DNA from 2 places in the Brevibacterium sp. 'Marine' genome. Region 2 is predicted to be linked to the other one. Evidence: predicted binding sites of a transcription regulator. Region 2 holds the regulator's gene; the other holds the start of a gene.

Region 1 (15,070 bases), 1.3 Mb from region 2:
ATCCTACGGCGGGTACATGGCCAACTGGGTGGCCGGGCACACCGGCAGCGCGTTCAAGTGCATCGTCACCCACGCCTCCCTGTGGAACACCACGTCGATGGGGCGGACGACGGACAACTCGTCCTGGGATCAGGCGATGCGGGAACAGTCGGCGCAGTATTCGCCGCACCTGTTCGCCGATGACATCGAGGTGCCGATGCTCGTCATCCACGGTGACAAGGACTACCGGGTCCCGATCGGGCAGGGCCAGGAACTGTGGCTGGACCTGCTCACCCGGGCGAAGACTCCGCTCGACGCCGATGGCGACACTCAGCACCGGTTCCTCTATTTCCCCGACGAGGGGCATTGGATCCTCGGCCGTGGGAACGCCGAGGTCTGGTACCGCACCGTGCTCGCGTTCCTCGACTCGCACGTGCTCGGCATCGACGCGAACCGAGTCCGCACACTGGGGTGAGTCGGCAGTCGATCCGTCCGCTTCCTGCGGAGGGGGAATTTCACCGCCCGATTCCGTACCCTGAATGTGGTGTTCGCAGAGCGATGGAAGGACCCTGATGACACAGACCGAACAGATCCCCGCCGAGGCGGTCATCCACAATGCGTGCATCCTCGACGGTGATCGGGCGACGTTCTCCGAGGAGACCGCAGACACGTGGATTGCGATCGCCGACGGAACGGTCACGGCACGGGGCCGCGGGGACGGCTGGAGGGACGGAGCCGCCTCGGGGCGGATCGAGGTCATCGACGCTGCCGGCGGATACGTGGCTCCCGCGTTCGTCGATATCCACTGTCACGGTGCGGGCGGTGCGAGCGCCGAAGACGGGATCGAGTCGATCGATGCGATCCTCGACGTGCATCGGTCTCACGGCACCAGCCGGCTCGCGCTGTCCTACGTCTCGGACACGATCGAGGGTCTGTGCCGGTCACTGCGTGCCGGTGCCGGGCTCGTCCGCGATCGGGCCATGGTCATGGGTCTCCATGCCGAAGGGCCGTTCCTGTCCCCGGATTTCAAGGGTGCGCATGCCCCTGAGGTGCTCACGTCGCCGACCCCGGAGGCCGTCGAGGCGATCCTCGAAGCCGCAGATGGATCTCTCGCGCAGATCACCATCGCACCCGAGCTGCCCGGTGCGCTCGATGCGATCGCGCGGTTCTCTGCGGCGGGCGTGCGTGTGGCCGTCGGTCATACGGCCGCCGACTTCGAGCTGACCGCGCAGGCGTTCGAGGAGGGAGCAAGCATCCTCACCCACGCATTCAATGCGATGCCGGGCATCCATCACCGTGCTCCGGGGCCGGTCCTCGCTGCGGCTGAGGCTGAGCATGTCACCGTCGAACTCATCAATGACGGTGTCCACGTCGTCGCCCCGGTCGTGCGCATGCTCCATGAACTCGTGCCCGGACGCCTCGCGCTCATCACCGATGCCATGGCGGCGACGGGCCTGCACGACGGGAGATATCACCTCGGTTCGCTCCCGGTCGAAGTCAAGGATGCGGTGGCGCGCCTGGTCACCGCCGACGGCACTCAGGGTGCCATCGCGGGGTCCACTTTGACGATGGACGACGCCGTGAAGCGAGCCGTCGCCGAGGTGGGGCTCAGCCCGTTCGATGCTGTGCAGTCCGCGGGACTTGTTCCGCTGCGTGCGGTGGGTGGTGTGCCGGGGTCGGGTGATTCTGTGCGTGCGGTGGGTGGTGCCGTTGATTCCGGCAGCCTGTTGGCTCGCGGAATGCCGGCTGACCTCCTGCTCCTCGATGAGGACATGAGCATCCGAGACTCGCGGTTCGGCGGCTGAAGCCGGCCGAGGCGGGCCGAACCCGGTTGAATCCGGCCGGATCGGGCTGAATCCGGCTGAACTTGGAAAGTGGGCACAGCTGTCCCCTGAAAGTTGAGGCGGCTATTTGTCGAACAGGGAGTCGATGATGTCATCCGCGATGAAGCGGGCGTGGAGGATCGGAGTTCGAGCAGGATCCTTTGCGGCGGGCGGAATGTAGGCGGGTCGCCCGTCGAAGAGCATCACCGTGTCCCAGTCGGTGCGGTCAAGCAGGTGGTGATGATAGCTGCAGAGCAGCGCGAGATTGTTGATCTCCGTCTTGCCGCCGAGCGACCATGGAAACACATGGTTGGCATCGCACCAACCGGGAGGGGCGTCACAGCCGGGGAAGGTGCAGCCTCGGTCGCGGGCGGTGATCACTGCCAGCTGCTTGCGATTGGCGAAGCGCTGTTCTGTGGCCACCTGCATCGTCTTGGCCTTGTCGCTCATGAGGTGGAAGAACAGCGAGCCGTTGAGGCCGTTTCTCATCAGTTCCTTGATGGGAACGGGATTGTCGGCACCCGTGGTGCCGTGTCCCGTGCCCTTGGCCAGATCTTCGGCGGTGGCGTTGATGACGAGAGCATAAGGCGCTCCTGCAGCCGTCCGCTGCTTGTCGATCGTGGTGACGAGGCCGGCGAATCGTTCGTAGATCCATTCGCGCGCCGAGGGCTGTTCGGCGCTGACGTCGACGAAACCGCCGTCCTCACGAACGCCGACGCCGGGGACGGCAGCCGAATTCCCGCTCGTGCGAGCTGCGTCGAGATCGGGTTCCGGAACTCGCTTCGCGTCATATCGGTCACCGGAGAGCACCGCATCGACGATCTCAAGCAGCTCTTTGTCAGGAAGCGGCGAGCTCGATGCCTCGGAAGCAGCGGTTACGGTGACGGGATTGCCCACGGCCGCGATCCCAGAGGCGCCGGTCGCCGAGTCGGCACCGGTCTTGTCGGCATCGGCACTGTCGTCTTCTCCCGCAGCTTGGATTCGTGAGGTCAGCAGTCCGTTGAGAGTGCCCCCGGTGACGGGGTCGAGCAGTCCACGCAGCTCCCAGTCGCCGTTGGCCCTGGCACGCATGGACATGTTGTAAGCCGAGCGGTCGCCTGAGTCTTTCGGTTCTTCTCCGTCCGGGTCGATGTAACCCATGAGCTTGCCGAAGATCTCCCGCAGGTCCTTGAGGCGGACCTTGGGTGCGTTGTCGACCAAGCGCGTCTCGACGTCGGTGCGGACCGCCTGACTGACCCACGTGGGCAGCTTGCGCATGCAGTCTTCGATGACAGATGCCTGGGCGGCGGAGATCGTGCCGGCATGGAGCGCATCCGCGACGACCGGGTAGAGAGGCGGCAGAGCCTGTCCGGCCATATCGACGCGTCCGCCGAGGTTCTTGGCCATATCGGTCCGGCGGTTCGCCTCCGCGCCGGTGAGGTTGAACCGGTTCTCGATGAGCGATTTCGTCGACTTGGCGCCGAAATCGCTGGGTGTTCCGACGCGTTCGCAGACGGAGAGTGCGAGCGTCGACAATGCGTCGTTGATGCGTGTGATCGCCTCGACCCCATCGGCGAGCATAATGGCCTGATCCGGTCCCATGGGGCGATCGAACGTGCGCAGCTCATCTTTGAGGCTCATCAGCTGAGTGATCGAAGAGGTGACCTCGGGCGCAAAACGGCTGAGATCCGCCCACTCCTCGTCGGCCAGCAGCGGATGACCGCTGGTCTGCGGGGAGTTGCCGGCGGTCCGAGCGGAATGATCGGAACTGCGTTCGGGAGTGAGGGTCATGGGGATGATTTCCGTTCACCAACATCGTTGTTGTTGGCATCCAGTTTACTCTCGAAGGAAATAGAATGCCATAGAGAATCGAAAAAAAGTTCGAACAAATATGGCGTGTTCGCAGATGTTCGATCATAGAAGCATGGACGCTTGCCAGATTATTGCGGAAGCGCATGCCGATGACTCGTGCTGCATCCGGCCCGTTCCGCCGAGGCCTCCGTGGCAGCGTTCCGGCTTAGAAAGTGTCAGGCGGTCGTGGCACGATTGGAGTATGGATGCCCTGCTCCTCATTGATACCGACGACGCCAGCTACCCCAGCGATGACGCCATGGAGACCCTCGGCGATATCGTCACCCGGACCCGCGCGGTTGGCGGTGTGCTCATCTTCGCGTCGACGAAGGCCGACCTCGTCGACACTCCCGATGAGGAGCTGAGCATCTTCGTCCCCGATGAGGAGGATCTCGTGCTTCGCTCCGAGAGCCCGGATGTGTTCGAGGGCGTCGACGATCTGGCCGCAGGTCTGCATGACCTCTCCGTCGACCGGATCATCATCGCCGGCGCCGACGCCACCGCGGCCACGCCCGGGGCCGACGCCACCGTGGCGGAGCCCGACGCCGGAACTGGCGGCGATGCCACTGACCCCGCCGCCCAGGCAGAGGGCGATGTCGACGCCGGCACCTCCTCGGCGAGCACCCCCGGAGCCGTCTACGCCTCGGCGATGGCGGGGCTCGTGTGCAACTTCGACGTCGTCGTCCTCTCCGACTCCACCACAGATCCCGACGGAAAGCTTGTCACCTGGGGCGATGCTGCCGTTGGGGCCGGCGCTATGGTCAAGAAGACCGCTGATACCTGGCTGCGGATGTAGGCTCAGCCGCCTTCCCGAAAGTGTTCTACATTGAGTAGAATGTGGGAGCGAGCTGAGAGGAGGGCCCATGACCGGATGGACGAAATCCGTACGCGCGCTCTTCGCCGCTCTCTTCACGACCCTTCTCGCCCTGCTCATGCACCTCGCCGCCGGTGGCGGAATCTCGGTTCCCGGCACTGTGGTCGTCTTCGTCCTCGTCCTCTGGGCGGCGATGATCGTCGCCGGCAGGCGCCTGGGCTACCTCACTCTGGCCGGTCTGCTCGGCCTCGGGCAGGTGCTCATGCACCTGACGATGAGCTGGTCCGCCCACACCCTCGCCCATGCGGGGGCTCACACGGGAACCGCCCATTCTGGAACCGGCCAGACCGAGTCCGCGAGTACCGGTTCGACCTCCGCCGAGGCGGCCCTCCACGCCCACGCCGGACACATCGTCCCGGCCCCGGGCTCCCTTGATCTCGGTCCGGCCGCATCCGCGCTCGGACATGCCAACCACGGTGCCACCTCGGTGGGGATGATCATCGCCCACCTCGTCGCCGTCCTCGTCACCGCCGTGATCCTCAAGCGCGGTGAGGACATCGTCCTCAGCATTCTGCAGCTGGCCCTGGGCCCGGTGATCGGTGCACTGCGTGCCCTCGCCGAGGCGGCCGGAGTCCTGGCCGACGAACCGTTCCGCAAGTTCTGCGCTTCGTTCCGGCTGCCGCAGCCGGTCACTTCGGCGGTCGTCGGTCCGAACTATCGGCGCGGACCACCCGCACTCGTCTGACATCCCATTCGGCGGATCCACCGCCGACCCACACCCGATTTCCCGGGTGACCATCCATCTTCGGGCGACCGCCGAAACAGCAGCGGCTCGCCCCTCGGTGACAGTCGAACACGTCCGCGCAGACCGCAGCGCAGGTCGACCCGTGCTCGACTGCACCTGAATGACGAAAGTGCAGACACCATGCGAAAGAACATCAGCCTAGCCGTTGCCCTGCCCCTCGCCGTCGCCATCGGCCTGGCAGGCTGCGGCCACGACGACAGCACGGCAGCCGGGCCGACACAGACCGACGGCCGCAGCAGCTCCGCCTCAGCGGACACTGCGGACAGCAAAGTCGACGCCGAGGCGCTCAGCCTCGACGGCGCCTGGGTCAAGGCCGCCGACGACGGAATGACCGCAGTCTTCGGCGAGCTGAAGAACAACACCGACCAGGACATCAACCTCGTCGAAGCGAAGTACGCGGACGCGAAGATGGTCCAACTCCACGAAACCGAAGGCGACGGTCCCGGCGGAATGTCCATGCGGGAGAAGAAGGGCGGCTTCACCATCCCGGCCGGGGAGAGTCTCGACCTCGAGCCCGGGGGCGATCACATCATGATCATGGGCCTGAAGAAGGCCATCAAGCCGGGCGAGCAGATCAGCCTCGACCTCGTCACCGCCGACGGCGAGACCGTCGAGGTCACAGCCGTGGCGAAGGAGTACTCCGGAGCCCAGGAAGACTACGCGCCCGGTGAGGCCGAAGGCTCCAGCGACGGCGAGAATGCCGACCACGCCGACCACGCCGACCACGGCGGTCGCGAGGATTCCGACCACGGAGACCACGGTGACCACTGAGCCCGGTCGCCCCGGCTTCAGCCGCCGCGGTCTCCTGACCTCGGCGGCCGCGGCCGGCGGCGTCGGAATCGTCGGCGCCACGGGCGGATTCGCACTCGGCCGCGGCTCCGGGTCGCAGGGCACGAGCGCCGGTGACGGAGGGCCGCCTCGGCGAGATCTGGGCGGGGCGAACGGGCCGCAGACCGAGCCGTTCTACGGCACTCATCAATCCGGTGTCGAAACCCCGGCGCAGGCGTATGCGCACTTCATCGCGTTCACGCTGGGGCCCGGGATCACGGCCGCCGAGGCGGTGCGCTGGCTGCGGCTGCTCACCGCGGATGCGGCGGCGCTGACGCAGGGGCGGGCGCCGCTGGCCGACTCCGAATCGGAACTCGCCGTCGACCCCGCCCGGCTGACGGTGACCTTCGGGTTCGGCGCCGCACTGGTGGCATTGGCCGGACAGGACCACGTCCCGGACTGGCTGAGGCCACTGGAGGCGTTCTCGATCGATCGCCTCGATCAGGACCGGTGCAGGGGTGACCTGCTCCTGCAGATCTGCGGCGACGACCCGCTGACCTTGGCACATGCCAGGCGCATGCTGTTCAAGGACTCGCGATCGTTCGCCGAGGTGGCCTGGCAGCGGGACGGATTCCGACGTGCCTACGGCAGCTCGGGGGAGGGGACGACCCAGCGGAACCTCTTCGGTCAGCTCGACGGCACGGCGAATCCGGGGCCCGGATCCGAGGACTTCGCGCGGATCATCTGGGGCCAGGGCACCGAGACTGCGGACCCGGTGTTCTCCGCTCGCGGGGAGCCGCCGGCCGATCTCGGCGCGCATCTGCCTGTGTGGATGCGTGGGGGAACGACGCTGGTGCTGCGTGATATTGCGATGAACCTCGACACCTGGGACCAGGCCGATCGTCCGGCACGGGAGTTCGCGGTCGGGCGGACCATGGACACCGGGGCACCGCTGTCGGGCAAGTACGAGTTCGACGTCCCGGACTTCACCGCCGTCGATGGGCGCGGGCTGACGAAGATCTCGCAGGTCGCGCATATCGCTCGTGCCCGCGACGGGCTGGGTCCGGCGGCGCAGATCCACCGGCGCACGTTCAACTACGAGACCGGTGCGGGTGGGGATTCGGGGCTGCTGTTCGCGTCGTTCCAGGCCGATATCGAGCGGCAGTTCCTGCCGATCCAACGCCGCCTCGCCGAGGTGGACCTGCTCAACGAATGGACGACCCCGATCGGGTCGACTGTGTGGGCGATACCGCCCGGAGCGGCCGAGGGCGGCTACGTCGGGCAGGAGCTGTTCGACGGGTGAGGAAGCGGCGCGGCCGCCGGGCCAGCCGCCACGGCCGCATCCTCACTGCACTGGCAGCGGCCGCCGTCCCCGCAGTCGCGGGTGCGGCGGCCGCATCGTGTGAGCGCCCGGATGCTCAGTCGGTGATCTCGGAGTCGAAGGCCTTCGGGTTGTCCTTGACCCACTGGTCGACGGCGTCACCTTCCTGACCCTCTTCGTATTCGTTGACGATGAGGTCTTCGAGCTCTCCGTACGTCTTGTCGTCGAGCTTGATTCCCTTGATGAGCTCGGACGCTTCGGGGAACTTGTCGCTGAAGCCGTCGGTGCCGAGGAAGTGCATCTTCTCCGGATCGCCCATGGCGTTCTTCGGGTCCTCGAGTTCCTTGACGTCGAAGGCGTTGTTCGCCCAGAACGGCCGCCACAGGGTGACGACGATGTCGTCCTTCGCGTCGATGGCATTGCCCAGCTCGGTGAGCATGGCCGGGGTCGAGGAGGTGACGAGTTCGAAGTCCTTCTCCAAGCCGTACGCAGGCATCATCGAATCCTTCGTCACCTTGGTCAGACCGGCTCCGGGTTCGATGCCGACGATCTTGCCGTCGAACTCGTCAGCGTTGTCCTTGAGCTCATCCAGCGAATCGATGTCGACGTAGTCGGGCACGACGATCGTGTTCTGCGCCTTGTCGTAGTAGGTGCTGATGTCCTCGATCTTGTCGCCGTACTCATCCATGTACTGCTTGTGGGTCTTCTCCGGCCAGGCGGAGGGGTAGATGTCGATGTCGCCGTTCGCTACTCCCGCATAGAGGATCGCAGCTTCGGAGATCGTCTCCAGCTCGGGCTCGTATCCGAGTTTCTCCAGCTGGTCCTCGAGCAGGAACGCGGTGCTGCGGCTGTCGGACCACGACGAGATGTAGCCGATGGTGATCGTGCCCTTGTCGCCGTCGGAACCGGCGTCCTTGCCGGCTTCCTGGGAGCATCCGGTCAGGGCGAGGCCCAGCGTCGCACAGGCGGCGACAACGGAGGTGAGTGTGCGTGACTTCATCAGTTTCCTCTTCGTGGTGGCTGCTCGAGCGCGGTGAAACCGCCGACTCTGGCAATTCCGGTCGTCCGAGCAGGAACATGTGAATGCAGGATCATTTGTGATCACAAAAGTTGGTACGGCAATGTAATCACATTATTCGCGCAACTTCCAGTGGCGTCCTCCTGATCTGCCGTGGTCCCGACCCGTGTTCGGAGAGCTCCGCCCGGTGGACAGCTGCGTGCAGCACAGCGGCGGCACGGAACGGGACCGAAGCAGGCCGGAAGCAAGCCCGGCGCGGGCCCGGACCGCTTCGGGAGCGTCAGAACAGCGGCTGCGGCAGGGCGCCTTCGAACTCGAGGAGGCGCCGCTTGGTTTCGAGCTCGTGCCCGGGCAGTCCGCCCGAGTACCCGCCGAGCCCGTCACCGGCGACGACACGATGGCAGGGGACGATGATCGGGATCGGATTGAGCCCCATGATCCCGCCGACGGCCCGCGCCGGAATCCCGGTGCCGCTGGCTTCGGCGAGTTGCCCGTAGGTGACCGTGGTCCCCGCCGGAACCTCGTCGGCCAAGGTCGTCAGCACGATCCTCGCGATGTCCGATACCTGACCGAAGTCCACGGGGAGATCGACGTCACCGAGGAGGCCGTCGAAATACGCCCGCAACTGGGCGGCCGCCTCGGCGAGGATCGGGTCCGACTGTCCGGCTGCCTCGGCGGGGATCGTTTCGGCGGACACAGCCGCCTCGGCGGATGTGCACCATTCGAGCCGGACGACCGACCGGCCGTCGCTGAAGACTGTCAGGGGGCCGACGAAGGTGTCGACGGCTGCCGAATGAGTCGCCATGGGGTGCCCTCCGTTCGGGTTCCGCGCACCGAACGCGGTGTCAACGGCGCTGCCCCATCGAGTCTACTCACACAGCTGTGCCCTCCCGACTCTTCCGAGTCGGGAGGGCACAGCATATTCATGACTGCACGCCGCGCTGTGGGGAAGTCAGCAGCTGAGCAGAGGACGTCGACCTCAGGGCAGCTGCTGCCGCGGCGACGAGATCACTCCTCGTCAGGCAGCTCACCTTCGTAGGCGTCAGGGTTGGCCTTCAGCCACTCGGTGATGGCCTTCTTGCCATCATCCTTGTATTCGTTGACGACCAGGTCCTCGAGGTCTCCGTACTGCTTGTCATCGAGCTTGATGTTGCCGATGTAGTCGGCCGCATCGGCGAACTCATCGCTGAAGCCCTTGGTCGCGGTGAAGTGGAGCTTCTCGGGATCGCCCATCGCGCCCTTCGGATCCTCCAGGTCCTTGACCGGGTACTCGTTGTTCGCCCAGAACGGACGCCACAGGGTAACGACGATGTCCTTCTCGGCGTCGGTCGCGTTGCCGAGCTCGGTGAGCATGGCAGCCGTCGACGAGGTGACGAGCTCGTACTCGTCGTCGAGACCGTATTCGGGAATCATCTCCTTGGTGGCCTTCGTCAGACCGGCACCGGGCTCGATTCCGATGATCTCGCCGCCGAAGTCCTCGCCCTTGCCTTTGAGGTCCTCGATCGAGTTGACGTCGTCCATGTACTTCGGGACGGCGATCGTGAGGACGGCGTTGTCGTAGTAGGCGCCGAGATCTTCGAGATCGTCACCGTATTCATCGATGTACTGCTTGTGCGTGACCTCGGGCCATGAGGACGGATACATGTCGATATCGCCGTTGGCGACACCGGCGTACAGGACGGCGGCGTCGTTGAAGGTTTCGGTCTCGACGTTGTAGCCCATCTTGCTCAGCTGGTTCTCGAGCAGGAGCGAGATGCTCTGGCCGTCGGTCCAGCCGGTGACGTAGCCGAGCTTGATGTCGCCCTTGTCGCCGCCTCCGCCGTCGTCCTGTGCCGCTTCCTGCGAGCAGCCTGTAAGAGCAAGACCGAGGGCTGCGGCTGCAGCGACGAACGGGGTGAGGAATCTTCTCTTCATTGTGTGTTCCTTTTCTCTAGTGTTCGACAATTCAGACTGTGTGGTCCATCGATTCAGGCTGCTGCGGCAGCCGCCTTGTTCTTCGCGCCGCGACGGCGCATCCCTGCCACGAGCGAGCGCGGATAGTCCTTGGCATTGCCCAGGGCTGCGGTGACGCGATCGAGGTAGACCGCGATGATCACCACGCCGATTCCGGCTTCGACACCGAGCGGCAGGTTCTGGGTGGCGATCGCTTCGACGACGTTCTTTCCGAGTCCGTCGGCGCCGACCATGCCGGCGATGACGGCCATGGCCAGTGCGAGCATGATGACCTGGTTGATGCCGGCCATGATCGTGGGCGTGGCCAAGGGCAGCTGGACTCCGCGGAGGATCTGGCCGGGAGTCGCACCGAAGGACTGTCCGGCTTCGACCGTCTCCGAATCGACTCCACGGATGCCGAGCTCAGTGAACCGCACACCTGGGGGCAGCGCGAAGATCACCGTTGCCACCAGGCCTGGAACGACGCCGATGCCGAAGAAGGTGACAGCAGGGATGAGGTAGACGAATGCCGGCATCGTCTGCATGAAGTCGAGGATCGGTTTGATGACCGCTGAGGCTTTGTCGCTGCGTGCGGCCAGAATGCCGACCGGAATGGCGATGATGATGGCGATGACAGCAGCGATGATGATCAGCGCCAGGGTCTGCATCGCGGCCACCCACTGGTCCATCGTCATGATGAAGAACAGAGTGATGAGGGTGCCCACGGCCATCTGCCACGAGCGGAAGATCCAACCGATGAGCGCCAGCAGGATGATGATGACGAGCGGGTGGAGGTCGACGAGCACGTCGGTGAGGATGTCGATGAGGAAGTTGAACAGCCAGGTGACGGCGTCGAAGAACCACGCGACGTTGTCTTTGAGCCAGTCGAAGGCAGTGTCGACCCAGGCTCCGATCGGAATTCTGATGTTCTCCATCAGCGCTCACCCCTTTCGCCGGCAGCCTGCGGTGCGACGGCATCATCGCCTTCGGCCAGCACCTGGTCGATGATCCCGGTGTCGACCGGCTCCGGCCAGTCTTCGACAGCGGCGTCCGGGGCCTGCTCGTCATTGCCGGTCTGGTTGCCGAGCGCGGCCAGCAGGGTGGCCCGGGGCACGACGCCGACGAGTTCGCCGTCCGCATCGGTGACGGGCACCGGCAGGGGCATCTCCGCGGTCGGAAGGAAGAGATCGATGAGCAGGTCGTCCGGAGACGCCGGGTGGGCGACCGGTCTGATGATCTCGTCGAGAGTCGTGGCGCCTGTCCGGATGTGCTCGATGCAGGCGCGGTCGCTGACGAGTCCGAGGAACTTCCGGTCCTTGTCCGTGACGTACACGCCCGAGGCGTTGTTCTCACGCATGGTGCGCAGAGCGACGCGGGGGCCGTTCTGATTGGTCACGGTCTGACGTGCCTTCTCCATGACGTTGTTCGCGGTGAGGACGCGTGCCCGGTCGACGTCGTGGACGAACTGCGCGACGTAGTCGTTGGCCGGGTCGGTGAGGATGTCCTCCGGGGTGCCGACCTGGACGATGCGTCCATTGCGCATCACCGCGATCCGGTCACCGAGGAACATCGCCTCATTGAGGTCGTGGGTGATGAAGATGATCGTCTTCTTCAGCTCCCTCTGCAGCTCGACGAGCTGTTCCTGCATTTCGCGCCGGATGAGCGGGTCGAGAGCGGAGAAGGCTTCGTCCATGAGGAGGATGTCGGTCTCGGCCGCAAGCGCGCGGGCCAGGCCGACGCGCTGCTGCATGCCGCCGGAGAGCTGCTCTGGGAATTTGTCGCCCCAGCCATCGAGGCCGACGGTCTTGAGCCAGCGGTCGGCGGTCGCGTCCCGCTCCGCCTTCGCAACTCCGCGGATCTCGAGCGCATAGGCGGCGTTGTCCCGGACAGTGCGGTGGGGGAGCAGTGCGAAGTGCTGGAACACCATCGAGATGTGTTCGCTGCGGACCTTGCGCAGTGTGGCCGCGTCGACTTTTGCGATATCAGTGCCCAGCACCTCGACGGACCCGGCAGTGGGTGCCCAGAGCCCGTTGAGGGTGCGGATCAGGGTCGACTTGCCCGAGCCCGACAGGCCCATGACGACGAAGATCTCGCCGGCCTCGACTTCGAAGCTCGCGTCGATGACGGCGGCCGTTCCGAGTTTCGTCAGATCATCACGGTCGGCGCCGGATTCGAGTCGTTTGACGACTTCGTCTTCGCGCTTTCCGAAGACTTTGTAGACGTGTGACGCTTTGACAACGCTCACGTGCTTCCTCCTTGCATTCTTGGCAGTCCGCAAGAACGAGAGGCTTCACCCCCGTTTGCACGGTTCGGTGCTCGCAGAACAGATCCGAATAGCTCAATTGCGCACGCGCCTCACCGCACACGGATATCTGATCCACCATTGTAGTTTTGTTCAGGGTTTTCGGTAGAGAATTTATCGCACGTATCCGGCGCGTCAGCCTTGACTGCCGCTCTGACCTGGGCAAACACAGGTTGGCGCGTTACTTGATTGTTATAATCATCGATTGGAGCATGTAGATATGCCGTTAATGGATTTGGTGCCGGATATGGGATTTTGATGCAGTAGGCGGCCTTGTCTTCAGGATTTCTGCAGCGAATCCGAGAGGAAGCGGATCACGGCCGGAGTGACTACCTCGGCGAATTCTTCGAAGAATCCGTGGCGCCCCTCCGGCAGGATGCGCAGCTGAGAACCGGGGATGCGTTCGTGGAGGATGCGGGCATTTCCGACCGGGTTCATCCTGTCGGCGTCGCCGTGCATGATCAGCGTCGGTGCGGTGATCTCCGGCAGCCGCTCCCACGCGTCATGATTGGCGCTGATCCGCAGATGGGCGGACGACTCGGCGGCCGTCATCGTGTCGTCGCCGAGCATCTTGCTGTACTTCGCCGACACCGTCCATTCGGGGGTGTAGAAGAGGTCGAAGAGGTACTGAGTGTGCTCATCACCGCGCAGCCGCGCCAATGCCTGGCCGACCTCGCGCGGACGCTTGACCGCGTGCGGACCGCCCGGGGAGGTGCACCCGAGGACGAGCGCGCTCACCCGCTCCGGGTGGTTGAGCGCCAGCATCTGCGTGATGCGCCCGCCCATGGAGGTGCCGTACACCGCAGCCCGATGCACGCCGAGGTGGTCGAGCACGTCCGCGGCGTCGTCGGCGAAGCTTGCCGTCGACAGTTCGCCGAGCTCACCCCGGCTGCCGCCCGTGCCGCGATAGTCGAACGTGATCGTGCGGAAATCCGCTTCGAAGTCCCCGCGCAGATCGTCCCACCACTCGTGCGAATTCGACTGACCTTGCAGCAGGAGCAGTGCTGGGGCGTCCGCCGGCCCGCTGACCTGGACTTCGAGGGGGAAGCCATCGCGTGCGCTGATCCTGTCCACCTGCATCGTTCCCACCCGTGTCCTCCTGCCCGCGCGCGCCTGATCACCGCCTACGCTTGAGACATGAAATCATTGCCGTTCCTCAATCCTGCCGCAGGATCGCCCGCCGTGCGCAATCCCGGCCGACCGGCCATCATCGTGCCCACGCAGGCGCTCGACGCCGAGGACCTCGCAGCCGAATGCGCTGCAGCCGCCGCGGCCGGGATCGTCGACGCCGTCGAATGGCGCATCGATCCGCTGCTCGCCGCCGCGTCCGGTTCCGCACAAGGTGGGGCGCAGGGTGGGGCGCACAGTGGTATGCACGGCCTCGCCGAGGCGGCCCTTCGTCTGCTTCCGCATGCGCTCACAGCCGAGCTGCCGATCCTCCTGACCGTGCGCACCGGTTTCGAAGGCGGGCAGGTGGAGATCACGGAGGACGCCTACGCCGAGGTGGTGCGGGAACTCATCGCCGGGGTCGCTGATGTCGAGGCGGACGCTGGAACCGCTGCCGGCACCGGTCCCAGCGGCACCGGTCTCAGCGGCACCGGTCCCAGCGGCACCGGTCCCAGCGGCACCGCCTCCTCGGGAGTTCCCGGCAGCGCATCATCGGGCGTTCCCGCGGCCATCGACGTCGAGATCGATCGGGCCGAGGCGGGCTCCCTTATCGCCTCGGCGCGGGAAGCGGGCGTACCCGTCGTCGCTTCGCACCACAATTTCGAGTCCACGGACTCTTCCGAGCGCCTGCTGAAGACGTTCGCTGTAATGAGCGAGGCCGGTGCAGACGTGGCCAAGGTGGCGATGATGCCGCAGACGCCGGCCGATGTTCTGCGTCTCCTGGAGGCGACGGCCGCGGCGGATGCCTCGCTGCCGGTTCCCGTGCTCGGAATCGCGATGGGACTCTTGGGCCGGACGAGCCGGATCATGGGCGCCGACTTCGGCAGCTGCGCCACATTTGCGCAGATCGGTCGGGCCTCGGCCCCGGGGCAGATCGAGGCATCGGTCCTCGCCGAGATCCTCGACCGCGTCGGGTGTTGGTGTGCATGAGCGGCCTCAAAGTTCGTACGCGGTGATCTTGATCAGGGCGTACGAATTTCTGACTCGCGTTTGCTGACGCGTTTGCTGACGCGTTTGCTGGCGGGCCGGGCTCAACCGGCAGATTTCGCCAGGGAAGCAGACGGCCCGCGAAGCATGAGCTTCGCGGGCCGTTTCTCTGCTGCAGAGCCGGCAGAATCCGACAGGGGATCAGTCGGTCATCTCTTCGATCTGCTTGCGGAACTTCTTCGGCAGGGCTTCCTCGCCGAAGTTGTTGCGCACGGTGTTCGCGGCGATGCGCTGAACGACGAGCTGAGCCACGGCCACGCCGACGCCGGAGACGATCGTCCAGGCCAGAGCCTCGGACATCGAGATCTCGTCATCGACAGGGTT
Region 2 (15,070 bases):
CTCCTGCACCGGGGTCGCCGGTCCCGATCCGCAGGACGACAAGCCCGTCGGACTCGTCTACACCGCGATCGCCTTCGGCGGGAAGGCGAAGGTCTTCGAACACGAGTTCACCGGTGACCGCGATGCTATCCGCAGCCAGACGGTACAGGCGATGGCGGTCAACCTCGACGAATTCGTGCGCGAACTCGCCTTCGGGCCCGAGGCCGGGCAGGCGTCGAATGCTGGCGAGGACGCCGCGGAATAAGTTCGTCTGCTGTGGGGTTGACCGGGTGATGACCATCGGACGAAAATTCTCCAAAGTCTTCGAATGGACTGGCAATACCATCCGCTCGGGGCACCAGGTTGGTGCTGTGTCACGGCCAGGTTGTAAGGTTGTTGGAACTACATTGACGGGACGCGCTGACAAAGGGAGGGCCGCGTTATGTTACTGAGAGTCGAAATCGGCGACGCACTACGTTCCGCCCGCCGTCGTCAAGGACGCACCCTTCGCGATGTCTCGACCGGGGCCAGCGTTTCGCTGGGCTACCTCAGCGAGATCGAGCGCGGACAGAAGGAAGCCTCATCGGAGCTGCTGTCGGCGATCTGTGAAGCACTCGATCTGCCGCTGTCGGCACTGCTGTCGTCCGTGTCCGATCGCTTCGCACTCGAAGAGGGCGTGCAGATCCCCGACACCATTCCGCAGGAGCTCTCGGACAAGATCCTCGGTCACCCCGAGGGATACTCTTCTCCGCGGCTGGCTGCCAAGCCCTGATGCGGCACACGCTCTACTGGATCCTCATGAACGAGGAGTTCGGTGAGGCTCGTGCCGCCTCCCTGCACACCGACCTCACTCTGAGCTCATTGGGCTCACGAACCGCGGCGCAGGCATTCGAAGCCGGCGTCGAACCCCGCGATATCTGGATCGCCGTGTGCGACTCCATGGGCGTTCCCGAATCCCGTCGCCTGGGCAAGGAGAAGCCGCGCTCGACTCCGTTCTGATTTCTCGCAGCTGCGCGAAACCTTCTCTGTCGGCGCGATGTCGGCCGAGTGTAGACTGACCGCATGAATCAGGCCGTCCCGTTCATCACCTTCCAGCCCAGCCGCGGCCAGAGCGCCGCCGAAGCCATGGAAACCTATGTCGAACTCTTCGCGGACGGGCGAGTGATCCTCGACAATCGCTACGGTCCCGAGGGACCGGGTGCCGAGGGCACGGTCATCATGTCCGAGATCGAGATCGCGGGGCAGAGACTGCGGTTGAGCGACAGCTTCGTCGCTCACGAGTGGGACATCACCCCTGGTGTCTCGCTCATGGTCGACTGCGAATCGGCCGAGGAGCTCGAACGCCTCTTCACCGCACTGAGCGCGCAGGGGACTGTGTTCATGCCGCTCGACGACTACGGGTTCGGACCGTTCGGATGGGTGGGCGACCGCTTCGGTCTCACCTGGCAGCTGGGCCTGGCGTCGGCCTAGATTCCGCGGAGACACGCGACACACCCGAATATATAGAACACCTGTTCCCATGTGGGTTATCCTGGTGAGGAATCACGGGACCTGTGACCATGAGTGGCTGGTTATCCACGGGGGAATCGCTTCCTCTGTCGTTATGTCAGTGCCATCTTCTAGCCTTGGTCTCAAAGGAAAAGCAACGAAGAGGAGACGTCATGGCACGTACACCCAAGAACCTTCAGGTTCCCACCGGCGGCGACAAGTCGAAGGCACTCGAAGCCGCAATGGGCCAGATCGATCGCAACTACGGCAAGGGCGCGATCATGCGCCTCGGTGACGGTGTGCGTGAGCCCATCGCCTCCATCCCGACCGGCTCGGTCGCACTCGACATCGCGCTGGGCATCGGCGGTCTGCCGCGCGGTCGCGTCGTCGAGATCTACGGTCCGGAATCCTCCGGTAAGACGACCGTGGCTCTCCACGCCGTGGCGAACGCTCAGAAGGCCGGCGGAATCGCCGGGTTCATCGATGCCGAGCACGCACTCGACCCCGAGTATGCGAAGAAGCTCGGCGTCGACACCGATCAGCTCCTCGTCTCCCAGCCGGACACCGGTGAGCAGGCACTCGAGATCGCCGATATGCTCATCCGCTCCGGAGCGCTGGACATCATCGTCATCGACTCCGTCGCAGCCCTGGTGCCCAAGGCCGAGATCGAAGGCGAGATGGGCGACAGCCACGTCGGTCTGCAGGCCCGCCTGATGTCTCAGGCCCTGCGTAAGATCACCGGTGCCTTGGCCCAGTCGAAGACCACCGCGATCTTCATCAACCAGCTGCGTGAGAAGGTCGGCGTCTTCTTCGGTTCCCCGGAGACCACCTCGGGCGGTAAGGCACTGAAGTTCTACGCCTCCGTGCGCATCGACGTCCGCCGCATCGAGACCCTCAAGGAAGGTCAGGACGCGGTCGGCAACCGAACCCGTGCGAAGATCGTGAAGAACAAGGTCGCTCCGCCGTTCAAGCAGGCCGAGTTCGACATCCTCTACGGCCACGGCATCTCCCGCGAAGGCAGCCTCATCGATATGGGCGTCGACAACGGCATCGTGCGCAAGTCCGGTTCCTGGTTCACCTATGACGGCGATCAGCTGGGGCAGGGCAAGGAGAACGTCCGCAACTTCCTCCGCGACAACCCTGGCCTGGCCGAAGAGATCGAGCTGAAGATCAAGCACAAGCTGGGTCTCATCCAGGTCGACGAACCCGAGGACGGCGCCGAGGCGGCCGGAGAAGCACAGACGGATGACGTCGAAGTCTCCTGACGCCTCGTCGACTGACGACGAGTACACCGGCCACGAGCCCACCGCAGCGACTGACACGGTCGGTGCGAGGGACTCCGGTCGGAACGACTCGACTCAGACCGAGACGCTCTCGCAGCTGCGCAGCGCAATCTCGGAGATCGACCAACGTCATGCCGAAGGGGAGGCCGGATTCTTCGCCGGTCTCTCCGGCCTCGACGACGATGATGTCACCGGCGGCAATGGTCGATCCGGCAGCCGAAAGAGTTCGGCGTCGCGTTCCGGAGGGGGCTCGGGGACGCAGTCGGGGAAGTCTTTACGAGCGGGGTCGAAGGTCGGCACGACAGCCGGTTCCACGGGCAAGAAGAACTCCAGCGGCTGGAAGCGACAGCAGCAGGAACCGGACAACGGGTGGGTCGAAGGCGGTACCGACTCGACTCCGGACTTCATCGACGTTCCTGATTTCCTTGCCGCCGAGAATGATGGTCCAGATCTCCTGGCGAGCGATGGCAATGCCGCGACAGACTTTCTGGATGACAGCGACGGCCCACCCGACTTCGCTTCCGGTCCCGGGCTGAGCTTCGATGAGGACGAGGACGAGGCACCCGACTTCGATGCGGACTACGCCCAGGCGAAGAAGACTGCGATGAACATGCTCGCCATGCGCGATCACTCCAGCGATGAACTGCGCAAGAAGCTCCTCAAACGCGACCTCATGCCCGAAGCGATCGATGTCCTCATCGAGAAGCTCAAGAACTCGCGGCTGCTCAACGACGAAGAGTTCGCGCACCGTTTCGCACGGGCACAGCGCGAGAACCGGAAACTCTCCCGGTCCGTGCTCAAACGCGAACTGAGCAAGAAGGGCATCAGCCCCGAACTGGCCTCCGAGGCCGTGGCCGACATCGACGGCGAGGAAGAGCTCGCCCGCGAAGTCGCCGAAAAGAAGGCCGCCTCCACGCGGCGTCTCGACTATGCGGTGCGGGAGCGTCGGATCCTCGGCATGCTCGCCCGCCGCGGCTTCCCCTCGGCGATCTGCATCAAGGTCACACGCGACGTGCTCACCGACGACTGAAACGGCACCCGGGGAACGGCTAGAATAGGTGCGCCATGACTGAACTGATTGAATCCCCGACGACATCCGGTGCCACCCCTCGCAGCTACGAGGTCAAGACCTACGGATGTCAGATGAACGTGCACGACTCCGAGCGTCTGTCCGGACTGCTCGACGACGCCGGCTACGTTCAGGCGAACACCGACGACCAGGCCGACGTCGTCGTCTTCAACACCTGCGCCGTCCGCGAAAACGCGGACAACCGCCTCTACGGCAACCTCGGCCAGCTCGCGAAGGTCAAGGAGAACCATCCCGGTCTCCAGATCGCCGTCGGCGGATGCATGGCACAGAAGGACCGCGACACGATCGTGAAGAAGGCCCCCTGGGTCGACGTGGTCTTCGGCACCCACAACATGGGTTCCCTGCCGGCTCTGCTCGAACGCGCCCGCCACAACGAGGAAGCGCAGGTCGAGATCCTCGAAAGCCTCGACGTCTTCCCCTCCACCCTGCCCAGCCGGCGCGAATCCCAGCACTCCGGGTGGGTGTCGATCTCGGTCGGCTGCAACAACACCTGCACCTTCTGCATCGTCCCCAGCCTGCGCGGCAAGGAGAAGGACCGCCGTCCCGGCGACATCCTTGCCGAAGTCGAAGCACTCGTCGCCGACGGAGTCGTCGAAGTCACTCTGCTCGGCCAGAACGTCAACTCCTACGGTGCCGAATTCCGCGACAAGGGCGCGTTCGCGAAACTGCTGCGCGCCGTCGGCAACGTCGACGGGATCGAGCGGGTCCGCTTCACCAGCCCGCATCCGGCTGCCTTCTCCGACGACGTCATCGACGCAATGGCAGAGACCCCGACCGTCATGCCGCAGCTGCACATGCCGCTGCAGTCCGGTTCGGACACGATCCTCAAATCCATGCGGCGGTCCTACCGGACCAAGCGGTTCATGAACATCCTCGACACCGTGCGCGAGCGCATCCCGCACGCGGCCATCACCACCGATATCATCGTCGGCTTCCCCGGAGAGACCGAAGAAGACTTTCAAGGCACGATGGACATCGTCCGCCGTGCCCGGTTCTCCCAGGCTTTCACCTTCCAGTACTCCATCCGCCCCGGCACACCCGCGGCGACGATGGACAACCAGGTGCCGAAGGACGTCGTTCAGGAGCGGTTCAAACGCCTCACCGCACTCCAGGACGAAATCGCCTGGGACGAGAACAAAGCCCAGATCGGCCGTGAGGTCGAGGTGCTCGTGACCAAACTGCCCCACGCCGATTCCCCCAGGCTGAGCGGTCGTGCCGAAGACAATCGACTCGTCCATGTCGGAATCCCCGACGGCGCCCAGATGCCTCGGCCCGGCGACTTCGTCACCGCGACCGTCACCGAAGCGAAGCCCTACTTCCTCCTCGCCGATTCCGGGTTCTCCGTGCGCCCTTCCCGCGCCGGTGATGCCTACGACCGGGCACAGGCCGACAGCTGCGGTGCACCGAGCCCCGGCCAGAGTGCTGCCGGCACGACGAATCTCGGCATGCCGACCATCCGCGCCCGCGGCTGAGATGGGCGCCTTCGCCGTCATCCCGGCAGCTCCTGTGCTGCTCGAGAACATCGACCGCAGCGAAACCACTCGTATGGTCGAACTGCGGACCGCGCTCCACAACACCGTGAGGTCGCAGTCCGACTGGGCGCTGCCCATCGAGACCCTGCCGCCCGTGGCCGGGCTCGGCGGTTGGGGGATCGACCGTGGAGTCGATACTCGCACAGGTCGGTTTCTGGCCGGAGCCGACTGGGTCGACACCGTTGACGCCCTGACGGGGGAAGAACGCAGACTCGCCGAGGCGGCCGACCCGGCCATCATCGTCGCGATCCTTCACGCTCACGCCGCCGGCGTCGGCACCGGCCCACTCGGATCGAGCGAGAATCTTCTGCTGCCCATCGACCTGTCGGGAGCCGCAGCTGAGGACGCACCCCTGGCCCCGATCGACGGCGCCGCAGACTTCGATGACGCAGTCGTGGAGACACTCACCTCCGGGCCCACGCTCGACACCGCAAGACTGGTCGAACTCAGTGAGCGCGCGGAGACCATGGCCGCGAATCTCAGCGTGCTTGCCGCAGGAATCCGCCACGTCGTCGACCACGGTGCTCGGGTGTCGACGCTGGAACCGGTTGTCGACGAACCCGTTCACGACGTGCGGACACTCTGCGGCACCGGAATCTGGGCATGATCGCCGATGGCTGAGGATAACGCGCCGATCATCACCGTCGTCGGAGCCACCGCCACCGGGAAATCGGACCTTGCGCTGGATCTGGCCGGCCGCCTCGGCGGGGAGATCATCAACACGGATTCGATGCAGTTCTACCGAGGGATGGACGTCGGCACAGCGAAGCTGCCGGTCGATGAGCGGCGGGGGATTGCGCACCATCTCATCGACATCCTCGACATCACCGAAGAGGCGAACGTCCAGGACTTTCAGACGCGTGCGCGGGCGGCGATCGCGGACATCCGGGGGCGCGGACTGCGCCCGATCCTCGTCGGCGGGTCCGGGCTCTACGTGCGTGCTGCGGTCGACCATATGGAGTTCCCGGGCACCGACCCTCAGCTGCGGGCCCGCCTTGAGGCCGAGGTCGCCGTCGACCGGTGGGCGCTGCATCAGAAGCTGCGCGAACTCGACCCGAAAGCGGCCGAGAAGATCACCGTCAACGACCAACGACGCATTGCGCGAGCCCTCGAAGTCATCGAACTCACGGGGCGTCCGTTCAGCGCTCAGCTGCCGGACTACCAGGAGATCGAACCGACCCTGCACCTGGGTTTGAACATGGACCGAGCCGTGCTTCACGAGCGCATCGCCACTCGCGTCGACCTCATGTGGGATCACGGGTGGGTCGACGAAGTGATTCGGCTCCTCGACGCCGGACTGGCCGAAGGCAAGACGGCGTCGCGCGCCATCGGGTACGCACAGATCCAACGCCACCTGTCCGGAGAGCTCACCGCCGCCGCGGCGAAGGACGAGACGACGATCCGCACCCGGCAGTTCGCACGTCGACAGGACACCTGGTTCCGTCGTGATCCGCGCATCCACTGGATCGACGGCAGCGCCGCCGACGCCGAGCAGAACCTGGCGGCCGCCCTCGACGTCCTGGGCGGGCACTGACGACATAGCGGCCGAGCTCGATGTGGCGGCCGCGCTCGACGTGCTGAACGGGCACTGAAGACCTGAGCCGACCGTCCCCGATAGGATGGAGTCATGAGCACTCCGGATACCCCGTTCGCCGCCTGGTCCGATGTCACCTTCGTCAAGGGGCACGGCACCCAGAACGACTTCGTTCTGCTCTCCGACGACGACAGCAGGCTGGAGATGCATCCGGAAGCCGTCGCCACACTCGCCGACCGGCGGGCCGGACTCGGCGCCGACGGCATCATCCGCATCGTCCGCTCCGCCGCCAGCGGCATCCCGGGGGCCGCCGAACAGGCTGACGCCGGTGCCGAATGGTTCATGGACTACTACAACAGCGACGGCAGCCTCTCCGAGATGTGCGGCAACGGCGTTCGCGTCTTCGCCCACGCGCTCGTGGCCAGCGGCCGCGTCTCCGCCGAGGCCCGCGACATCCTCGTCGGCACCCGCGACGGAATCAAGACCGTGCGCACCACCCTCAACCCGGCTCTCGGCGTCCAGACCGGAGACGATGTCGTCGACACCGGCACGCCCGGGCCCGGATCTGCCAGCGACGCCTGGTACACGATCGACATGGGGGAATGGTCACTCGACCCGTCAAGCAGCGTGCTCGTGACCACCGGAGGCATCGAGGTCGCCCGACCCGGATTGCGCGTGTCCACCGGCAATCCGCACACCGTCGTCGCTCTGGCCGAGAATTCCGAACTCGCCGCCGCCGACCTGCGTGATGCCCCCGTCCTCGACCCCGTGCCCGCACAGGGCTCGAATGTCGAATACATCGTCATGGAACCGGCCCGATCCGATGTGGCCGGGGGAGAAGGCGCCCTGCGCATGCGCGTGTTCGAACGCGGCGTCGGCGAGACCCGCTCCTGCGGAACCGGAGCCTGCGCGGCAGCGATCGCAGCCCACCACTGGGCCGGCGAGCAGTCACCTCTGCAGTGGAGAGTCGACGTGCCCGGCGGTCAGCTGCGCATCGAAATCGAACCCGATGCCGAAGGAACGAGCGGGCGCGTCAGCCTCGCCGGACCCGCGGTCCTCGTCGCCAGCGGCACGATCAGCTGAGCTCAGCCGCGCTCGACCGTGAGCACGCGGAAGCCCTTCGACGATCCCGTGCGCACGACCTCGAAGCTGTCACCGAGCATCCCGGCGATCCACTTCTGCAGGGAATCGGCACCGAGGTTCTTCGACACGACGAGATCGGCGCGACCGCCCGGCGCCAGACGCGGCAGCCAGGTCTCCAAGAGCTCATGCAGCGCCTCCTTGCCGATGCGGATCGGGGGATTCGACCGGATCGCGGCGAACTGCAGGTCGGCGGGAACATCGGCGGCGGTGACGGTGTTGATCGAATCGAGACCCAGCCTGCGCGCATTCGCCGCGGTGGTCTCCAGGGACCGGGAGTTGACGTCGAGTGCCCACACTCGCACATCCACCTCGGCGTCCTGGGCATCCAAGGCCGTGTGCAGGGCGATCGGCCCCCACCCGCAGCCGAGGTCGAGGATATCGCCGGCCGGCGGCTGCGGCAGATGCCGCAGCAGCACAGCCGTGCCGAGGTCGAGGCGGGTGGGTGAGAACGTGCCGGATACGGTTTCGACGGTGACGGCGCGGCCGGCCAGATCGAGGTTGAGTTCCCGCGACTTGGCCTCGCTGCTCGGCGATTCGGTGAAATAGTGCTCTGACACCGTTTCAGTGTAGACGGCTGTGGGAGAATTGATGGACACCACCGTCGGTGCGCACCGGTGCGAGACCGGTGCGAGGCATGACGACGTCGGCACGAGAAGTCCCGTGCGGACGGCAGAGAACAAAGGAATGAATGACGTCTGAAGACAAAGAGCGTCGCAATGCGATGCTCGACCGTGTGCTCTCCCGAGGCGCCCAAGCCCTCGACGATCACGACACCACCCCCGAGGACGACCAGTTCGACCTCGCCGAGCGCGCCGCGCTCACCCGCGTGGCCGGGCTGTCCACCGAACTCGAAGACATCACCGAGGTCGAATACCGTCAGGTCCGCCTCGAACGCGTCGTCCTCGCCGGGATCTGGAACACCACCCAGGCCGAAGCCGAGAACTCGATCCGCGAACTTGCCGCGCTGGCCGAAACCGCCGGTTCCGACGTCCTCGACGCGCTCATCCAGCGCCGCGACAAGCCGGATCCCGGCACCTTCCTCGGCAAGGGCAAGGCCGCCGAGCTCGCCGAGGTCGTCGCCTCCGTCGGCGCCGACACCGTGATCATCGACTCCGAACTCGCTCCCAGCCAGCGGCGTGGACTCGAGGACGTCATCAAGGTCAAGGTCGTCGACCGCGTCGCGCTCATCCTCGACATCTTCGCCCAGCATGCGAAATCCCGCGAAGGCAAGGCCCAGGTCGAACTCGCCCAACTCGAATACCTCCTGCCGCGTCTGCGCGGTTGGGGTGAGTCGCTGTCCCGGCAGGCCGGCGGTCGTGTCGCCGGCGGTGCCGGAATCGGCTCTCGCGGGCCCGGTGAGACGAAGATCGAACTCGACCGTCGCCGCATCCGTGCGCGCATGTCGAAGCTACGCCGGGAGATCAACGCGATGGCGCCGTCTCGAGAGACGAAGCGGAAGAACCGCGCCCGCCACCATGTGCCGTCCGTCGCGATCGTCGGGTACACGAACGCGGGCAAGTCCTCCCTGCTCAACCTGCTCACCGACGCCGAGGTGATGGTGCAGAACGCCTTGTTCGCCACCCTCGATCCGACCGTCCGGCAGGCCAAGACTGCCGACGGCATCGTCTTCACCTACACCGACACCGTGGGGTTCGTCCGCAACCTGCCCCACCAGCTGGTCGAAGCCTTCCGTTCGACCCTGGAGGAGGCCGCCGGTTCGGATCTGCTCCTCCACGTCGTCGATGCCTCCCACCCGGATCCGCACGGTCAGATCCAGGCCGTGCGCAATGTGCTGGGGGACGTGGAGACCGGGGACATCCCCGAACTCCTCGTGTTCAACAAGGCCGATATCGCCGAGGAGGCTGTGATCACCGGCCTGCGCGCGGAGTACCCCGACGCCCAGTTCGTCTCCGCCGTCTCGAAGGAAGGGATCGACGACCTCATCGAGGCCATCGAGAACCGCCTTCCCGTCCCGGATATCGACATGACCGTGCTCATTCCCTATGAACGCGGTGACCTCGTGTCGAAGATCTACGCCCTCGGCACGGTCGAACACGAATCGCACGGCACGGAGGGCACCAGCCTGCAGGCGAAGGTGCCGACCGAACTCGTCGACGAACTGCGCGAATTCCAACGTCCGGACCTGGTCATCGACGAGTGAAAGCAGTCGAGAACCTCCTCGAATCCGCTGTCGGCGCCATCGGCGGATCGCCACGCGAGGGTCAGCAGGAGATGGCGCAGGCGGTCGCCTCGTCGCTGGACAAGGGAATCCATCTGCTCGTGCAGGCGGGAACGGGCACCGGCAAATCGCTGGCGTACCTCGTCCCGGCGGCCGAATACGTCACCCGCACCGGCGGGAAGGTCGTCGTGTCCACTGCGACCCTGGCCCTGCAGACTCAGATCATCCACCGCGACCTGCCCCGGCTGTTCAAGGCCGTGAAGAAGGACCTCGACCCGCTGCCCCGAGCGGCACTGCTCAAGGGGCGGCGGAACTATGTGTGCAAGCACAAGCTCGCCGGCGGATACCCCGACGAGGGTGAGGGCATGCTCTTCGACCTCGGGGCCGACGCCGAGGCGGGACGCAAACCCACCGAACGTTCGGGTCTGGGGGAGGAGATCCAGCGGATCCGCACCTGGGAGAAGACCACCGACACCGGCGACCGTGACGACCTCCTGCCCGGTGTCAGCGATCGCGCCTGGTCACAGGTGTCCGTCAACGCCTTCGACTGCCTCGGATCGAACTGCCCGCTGTTCACCGAATGCTTCGCCGAAATCGCCCGGAACAAAGCCGCCGAAGCCGATATCGTCGTGACGAACCATGCCCTGTTGGCCATCGACGCCTTCGGGGAATCGAACGTGCTGCCCGAACACGATGTCATCATCATCGACGAGGCCCACGAGCTCAAGGACCGGGTGACCAGCGCCCTGTCCGGGCAGATCAACACGAGCATGCTCTCGGCGGCGACGAGCTCCGTGCGCAAACACACCACGGTCCAGGACGGGGTCGTCTCGCTGCTCGATTCCGCCGCGGCGGCACTCGAACGCGCCCAGACCTCGGTGCCCGAGGGACTCATCCTGCATATGAGCGAGGCGCTCGGACTGGCCCTGGCGCAGATCCGCGACTCCGCCCGCCAGATCATCAACGACATCGGCGGCAAGACCGACGACGCCGATGCCGGACGGCAGATGGCCAAGGCTCGCTGTCAGGAGATCTTCGAACTCGCCGAACGCTTCTGCGACCCGGGCAAGAACGACGTCATCTGGCTCTCCCGGTCGACGTTCAGAGAGAAGGAGACGACGAACCTGGTCGTCGCACCCTTGAGCGTGGCCGGCACCATGCGCAATGGGATCTTCGAGGAATCGACGGTCGTGGCCACCTCGGCGACCCTGTCCCTGGGCGGGAACTTCGACGCGGTGGCCGCTTCGTTGGGACTCTTCGGACCCGACGCCCCGAAATGGGACAGCCTCGATGTCGGATCACCCTTCGACTACGGCAAGCAGGGCATCCTCTATGTCGCCTCCCATCTGCCCAAACCCGGCCGCAGCGGGCTGAGCGAGGAAGCGCTGACCGAGCTCGCAGAACTCGTCGAGTCGTCGAACGGCGGTGCCTTGGGGCTGTTCTCCTCGCGGGCGGCGGCCAATGCGGCAGCCGAACACCTGCGGACGAAGTTCGACTTCCCGATCCTGCTCCAAGGCGACGACGGACTGCCCGCGCTGGTCTCACAGTTCACGGCCGATGATCAGACCTGCCTGTTCGGGACGATGTCCCTGTGGCAGGGAGTCGACGTGCCGGGACGGACGAACCGCCTGGTGATCATCGATCGTCTGCCGTTCCCACGTCCGGACGACCCGCTCATGCAGGCACGGGCACGCGATGCCGACCAGCGTGGAGTCAACGGCTTCATGGCGGTGTCGGCCACGCACGCCGCCCTGCGGCTGGCTCAGGGGGCCGGTCGCCTCATCCGCTCGACCGGTGACAGGGGAGTGGTGGCCGTGCTCGACTCGCGGCTGCGCTCGGCCCGGTATGCCGGGTTCCTCGTCAATTCGATGCCGAGGATGTGGCCGACGACGAACTCCGGCCTCGTCCGCACAAGCCTGGCCAGACTGGCCGAAGCTGACGAGAAGTGAGGCAGACGGTGCTGAGCTCCGCCGGATGACGCAGAAGCGCCCGCGACCAACCGTGGTCGCGGGCGCTTCTCAGTTCGAAGGCGGGGCGGAGGATCAGAGGCGGCGGATGACCGCGACGACGAGGCCCATGATCTGTGCGTAGGTGCCGTCGATGGGTTCGTAGTTCTCGTTCTGCGGCATCAGCCACTGCTGACCGGCCTTGCGCTTGAGCGTCTTCACCGTGGCCTCGCCGTCGAGGAGGGCTGCGACGATCTGACCGTTGTCGGCGGTGTGCTGCTTGCGCACGACCACCCAGTCGTCGTGGCAGATGGCGGCTTCGATCATCGAATCGCCGACGACCTTGAGCAGGAACATCTCTCCGGAGCCGACGACCTGCGTCGGCAGGGAGAAGACATCGTCGACCTCCTGCTCGGCCAGGATCGGGCCGCCGGCGGCGATGCGTCCGACGACCGGGACCTGCACGGTGTTGTTGGCCAGCTCCTCGTACTTCGCGCGCTCGGCCTCTTCCTCTTCGAACGGATTGACCACTTCGATGGCACGCGGGCGCTTCGGGTCGCGGCGGACATAGCCGAGGCGTTCGAGCTGGGAGAGCTGGTGGGCGACGCTGGAGAGGGACGCCAGTCCGGCGGCTTTGCCGATCTCGCGCATGCTCGGCGGGTAGCCGTTGGCTACGACGGCGCGTTCGATGGTCTCGAGGACGAGACGCTGGCGGGGAGTCAGGCGGAAGTCGCCCTCACCGGATGACCCCTCAGGGATCTGGACCACGTCGTCATCGCTGCGAGCGGCTGCGATCTCGGTGGCAACATCTTCGTTGCGAGGCCTGCCTCTGCCTCGTTTGTTCTGAACCACTGCTCGTTCCCCTTCGTTCTATTCCCTGCCGCTGAACGCCGTGATCTCCGCTTCGAAGATTCTCGTGTCAGTGCCGACTGAGATGGTTCTGACAGATCAATCAACAACGCTGGTTCCCTCTCATTGTCGCATAGATGTTCGAGTTGGACTGGACATTTGTTCGATTGGCATGTTGAATAGAACAGACGTTCTACCGATTACTGGTGGAATCGTACGAATGAAAGAGGTAATGCGATGTCTGCACAGAACACCGAGCTGCGCCTGACCACTCGTGGACGCCAGGCTGTGCGCCTTCTCCGGACCCTGCTCGTCGCTCTCGTCGTCATCGGCGGAGCGGTCCTCCTCGCCACCCAGTCGTTCTCGGCCGCTGCCGTCGCCGAATCGGAGACGGAGAGCATCGGCATCGACGCCGAGGCGGTCGTCGTCGGTGAAGGCGAATCGCTGTGGACCGTAGCGACGAGTCTCGGCATCGACCGCGACACCCGTGATGTCGTGGCCGACATCGTCGAGATCAACCACCTGGACACCCCGACCGTTCACCCCGGCCAGACCCTCGACGTCCCCGTCCGCTGAGGTCGAGGCCGGCTCGGCCGGCAGGGCGCCGGCCACGGGCCGACCCGTCCGATCGGGTGAGCCGACCGGCGCACCTCGATGCCCGACCCGCCGCCCGGGCGGCGGGGGCCTCTCGGTAGAATGGTCGCCGTGGGAAACATCGAATCTCTGCCAGTGCGCTCCGACCTCGTCGGCCAAAAGCCCTACGGGGCTCCGCACCTCAATGTGCCGGTCCAGCTCAACGTCAACGAGAACGCCTATCCGCTGCCGGACGTCGTTATCGACAGCATGCGTTCCGCCATCGACGACCATTTCGCGGGACTCAACCGTTATCCCGATCGCGAATTCACCGCACTGCGCGAACATCTCGTCACCTATTTGGACGGTGTGAACGAACGTGCGGGGGACACCGTCGACCTCGACCCCTCCATGATCTGGGCCGCCAACGGTTCGAATGAAGTGCTCAGCCATATCGTCCAGGCCTTCGGCGGACCGGGCCGCACGGTCCTCGGGTTCACCCCCTCCTATTCGATGCACCCGCTCATCACTACGGGCACGGGTGCCGAATGGCAGCACGTCGAACGCAAGGACTATTTCACTCTCGATGCCGAGACGGTCGCCGCCGAGGTGGCGCGGGCGAATCCGGACATCGTCTTCCTGTGCACTCCGAACAATCCGACCGGCACCTCGATCGGCCTCGACGTCATCGAAGCCGCCTACGACAATTGCGCAGGGATAGTCATCGTCGATGAGGCGTACGCGGAATTCTCCCGCCCCGCCAAGTCCTCGGCGATGACTCTGCTTGACGGCCGGCCCCGCCTCGTCGTCTCCCGCACCATGAGCAAGGCCTTCGCCTGTGCCGGACTGCGTTTGGGCTACGCCATCGCCGCCCCCGAGCTCATCGATGTCCTCCGCCTCGTCCGCCTGCCGTACCACCTGTCCGAGGTCACTCAGGTGCTCGCCTGCACGGCACTCGAACACGCGGAGCTGCTGCTGGGCAACGTCGACCGACTCATCGACTCGCGCAACCGCATGTCGAGCCACCTCGCCGAGGCGGGCTTCACCGTCCACGACAGCGATTCGAACTTCGTCCTCTTCGGCAACATCGCCTCACCGGCCGAGCTGTGGCAGAAGCTCCTCGACCGCGGAATCCTCATCCGCGATATCGGCATCACCGGCCACGCCCGCGTCAACGCCGGCACCGAGGACGAGACCGAAGCGTTTCTGACCGCCATCGACGAGATCCTCGCCGACGACCCTGACCTCCTCGCGGACCGTCCGCAGTCTCCGACCCCGTCATCAGCCGCCCCGACGAAAGGCACTCCATGAGGCAGGCCCAGAACTCACGCACCACCTCCGAGTCAACGGTGTCCGTGTCCGTCAACCTCGACGGCACCGGCACCTCGAACATCTCGACTTCCGTGCCGTTCTTCGACCATATGCTCACCGCCCTGTCGAAGCACTCGATGATCGACCTCGACATCACCGCCAC

The links. The regulator LexA, encoded in region 2, represses DNA repair genes until DNA is damaged. The targets are predictions, from matches to a motif close to TCGAACANNTGTTCGA.
Region 1: the regulator LexA is predicted to act here: its motif matches at 3,651-3,666, upstream of HF684_RS17570 (HNH endonuclease signature motif containing protein).

What each region holds. Positions count from the first base shown of each region.
Region 1 covers NZ_CP051626.1:3,911,892-3,926,961, reverse strand. Annotated here, with positions in the region: gene HF684_RS17580 (alpha/beta fold hydrolase) at 1-454, shown strand, start outside; gene HF684_RS17575 (amidohydrolase family protein) at 552-1,784, shown strand; gene HF684_RS17570 (HNH endonuclease signature motif containing protein) at 1,887-3,572, opposite strand; gene HF684_RS17565 (hypothetical protein) at 3,835-4,428, shown strand; gene HF684_RS17560 (hypothetical protein) at 4,496-5,191, shown strand; gene HF684_RS17555 (copper chaperone PCu(A)C) at 5,372-6,022, shown strand; gene HF684_RS17550 (Dyp-type peroxidase) at 6,012-7,322, shown strand; gene HF684_RS17545 (glycine betaine ABC transporter substrate-binding protein) at 7,438-8,340, opposite strand; gene HF684_RS17540 (methylated-DNA--[protein]-cysteine S-methyltransferase) at 8,639-9,163, opposite strand; gene HF684_RS17535 (glycine betaine ABC transporter substrate-binding protein) at 9,367-10,272, opposite strand; gene HF684_RS17530 (ABC transporter permease subunit) at 10,326-11,225, opposite strand; gene HF684_RS17525 (glycine betaine/L-proline ABC transporter ATP-binding protein) at 11,225-12,535, opposite strand; gene HF684_RS17520 (alpha/beta fold hydrolase) at 12,872-13,672, opposite strand; gene HF684_RS17515 (type I 3-dehydroquinate dehydratase) at 13,730-14,689, shown strand; gene HF684_RS17510 (DUF4235 domain-containing protein) at 14,888-15,070, opposite strand, start outside.
Region 2 covers NZ_CP051626.1:2,612,873-2,627,942, reverse strand. Annotated here, with positions in the region: gene HF684_RS11815 (CinA family protein) at 1-244, shown strand, start outside; gene HF684_RS11810 (helix-turn-helix transcriptional regulator) at 422-751, shown strand; gene HF684_RS11805 (DUF3046 domain-containing protein) at 751-978, shown strand; gene HF684_RS11800 (VOC family protein) at 1,042-1,449, shown strand; gene recA (recombinase RecA) at 1,641-2,732, shown strand; gene HF684_RS18820 (regulatory protein RecX) at 2,713-3,780, shown strand; gene miaB (tRNA (N6-isopentenyl adenosine(37)-C2)-methylthiotransferase MiaB) at 3,816-5,312, shown strand; gene HF684_RS11780 (hypothetical protein) at 5,314-5,979, shown strand; gene miaA (tRNA (adenosine(37)-N6)-dimethylallyltransferase MiaA) at 5,986-6,906, shown strand; gene dapF (diaminopimelate epimerase) at 7,000-7,989, shown strand; gene HF684_RS11765 (methyltransferase) at 7,992-8,606, opposite strand; gene hflX (GTPase HflX) at 8,738-10,210, shown strand; gene HF684_RS11755 (ATP-dependent DNA helicase) at 10,207-12,177, shown strand; gene lexA (transcriptional repressor LexA) at 12,271-13,026, opposite strand; gene HF684_RS11745 (LysM peptidoglycan-binding domain-containing protein) at 13,261-13,599, shown strand; gene HF684_RS11740 (histidinol-phosphate transaminase) at 13,729-14,907, shown strand; gene hisB (imidazoleglycerol-phosphate dehydratase HisB) at 14,904-15,070, shown strand, end outside.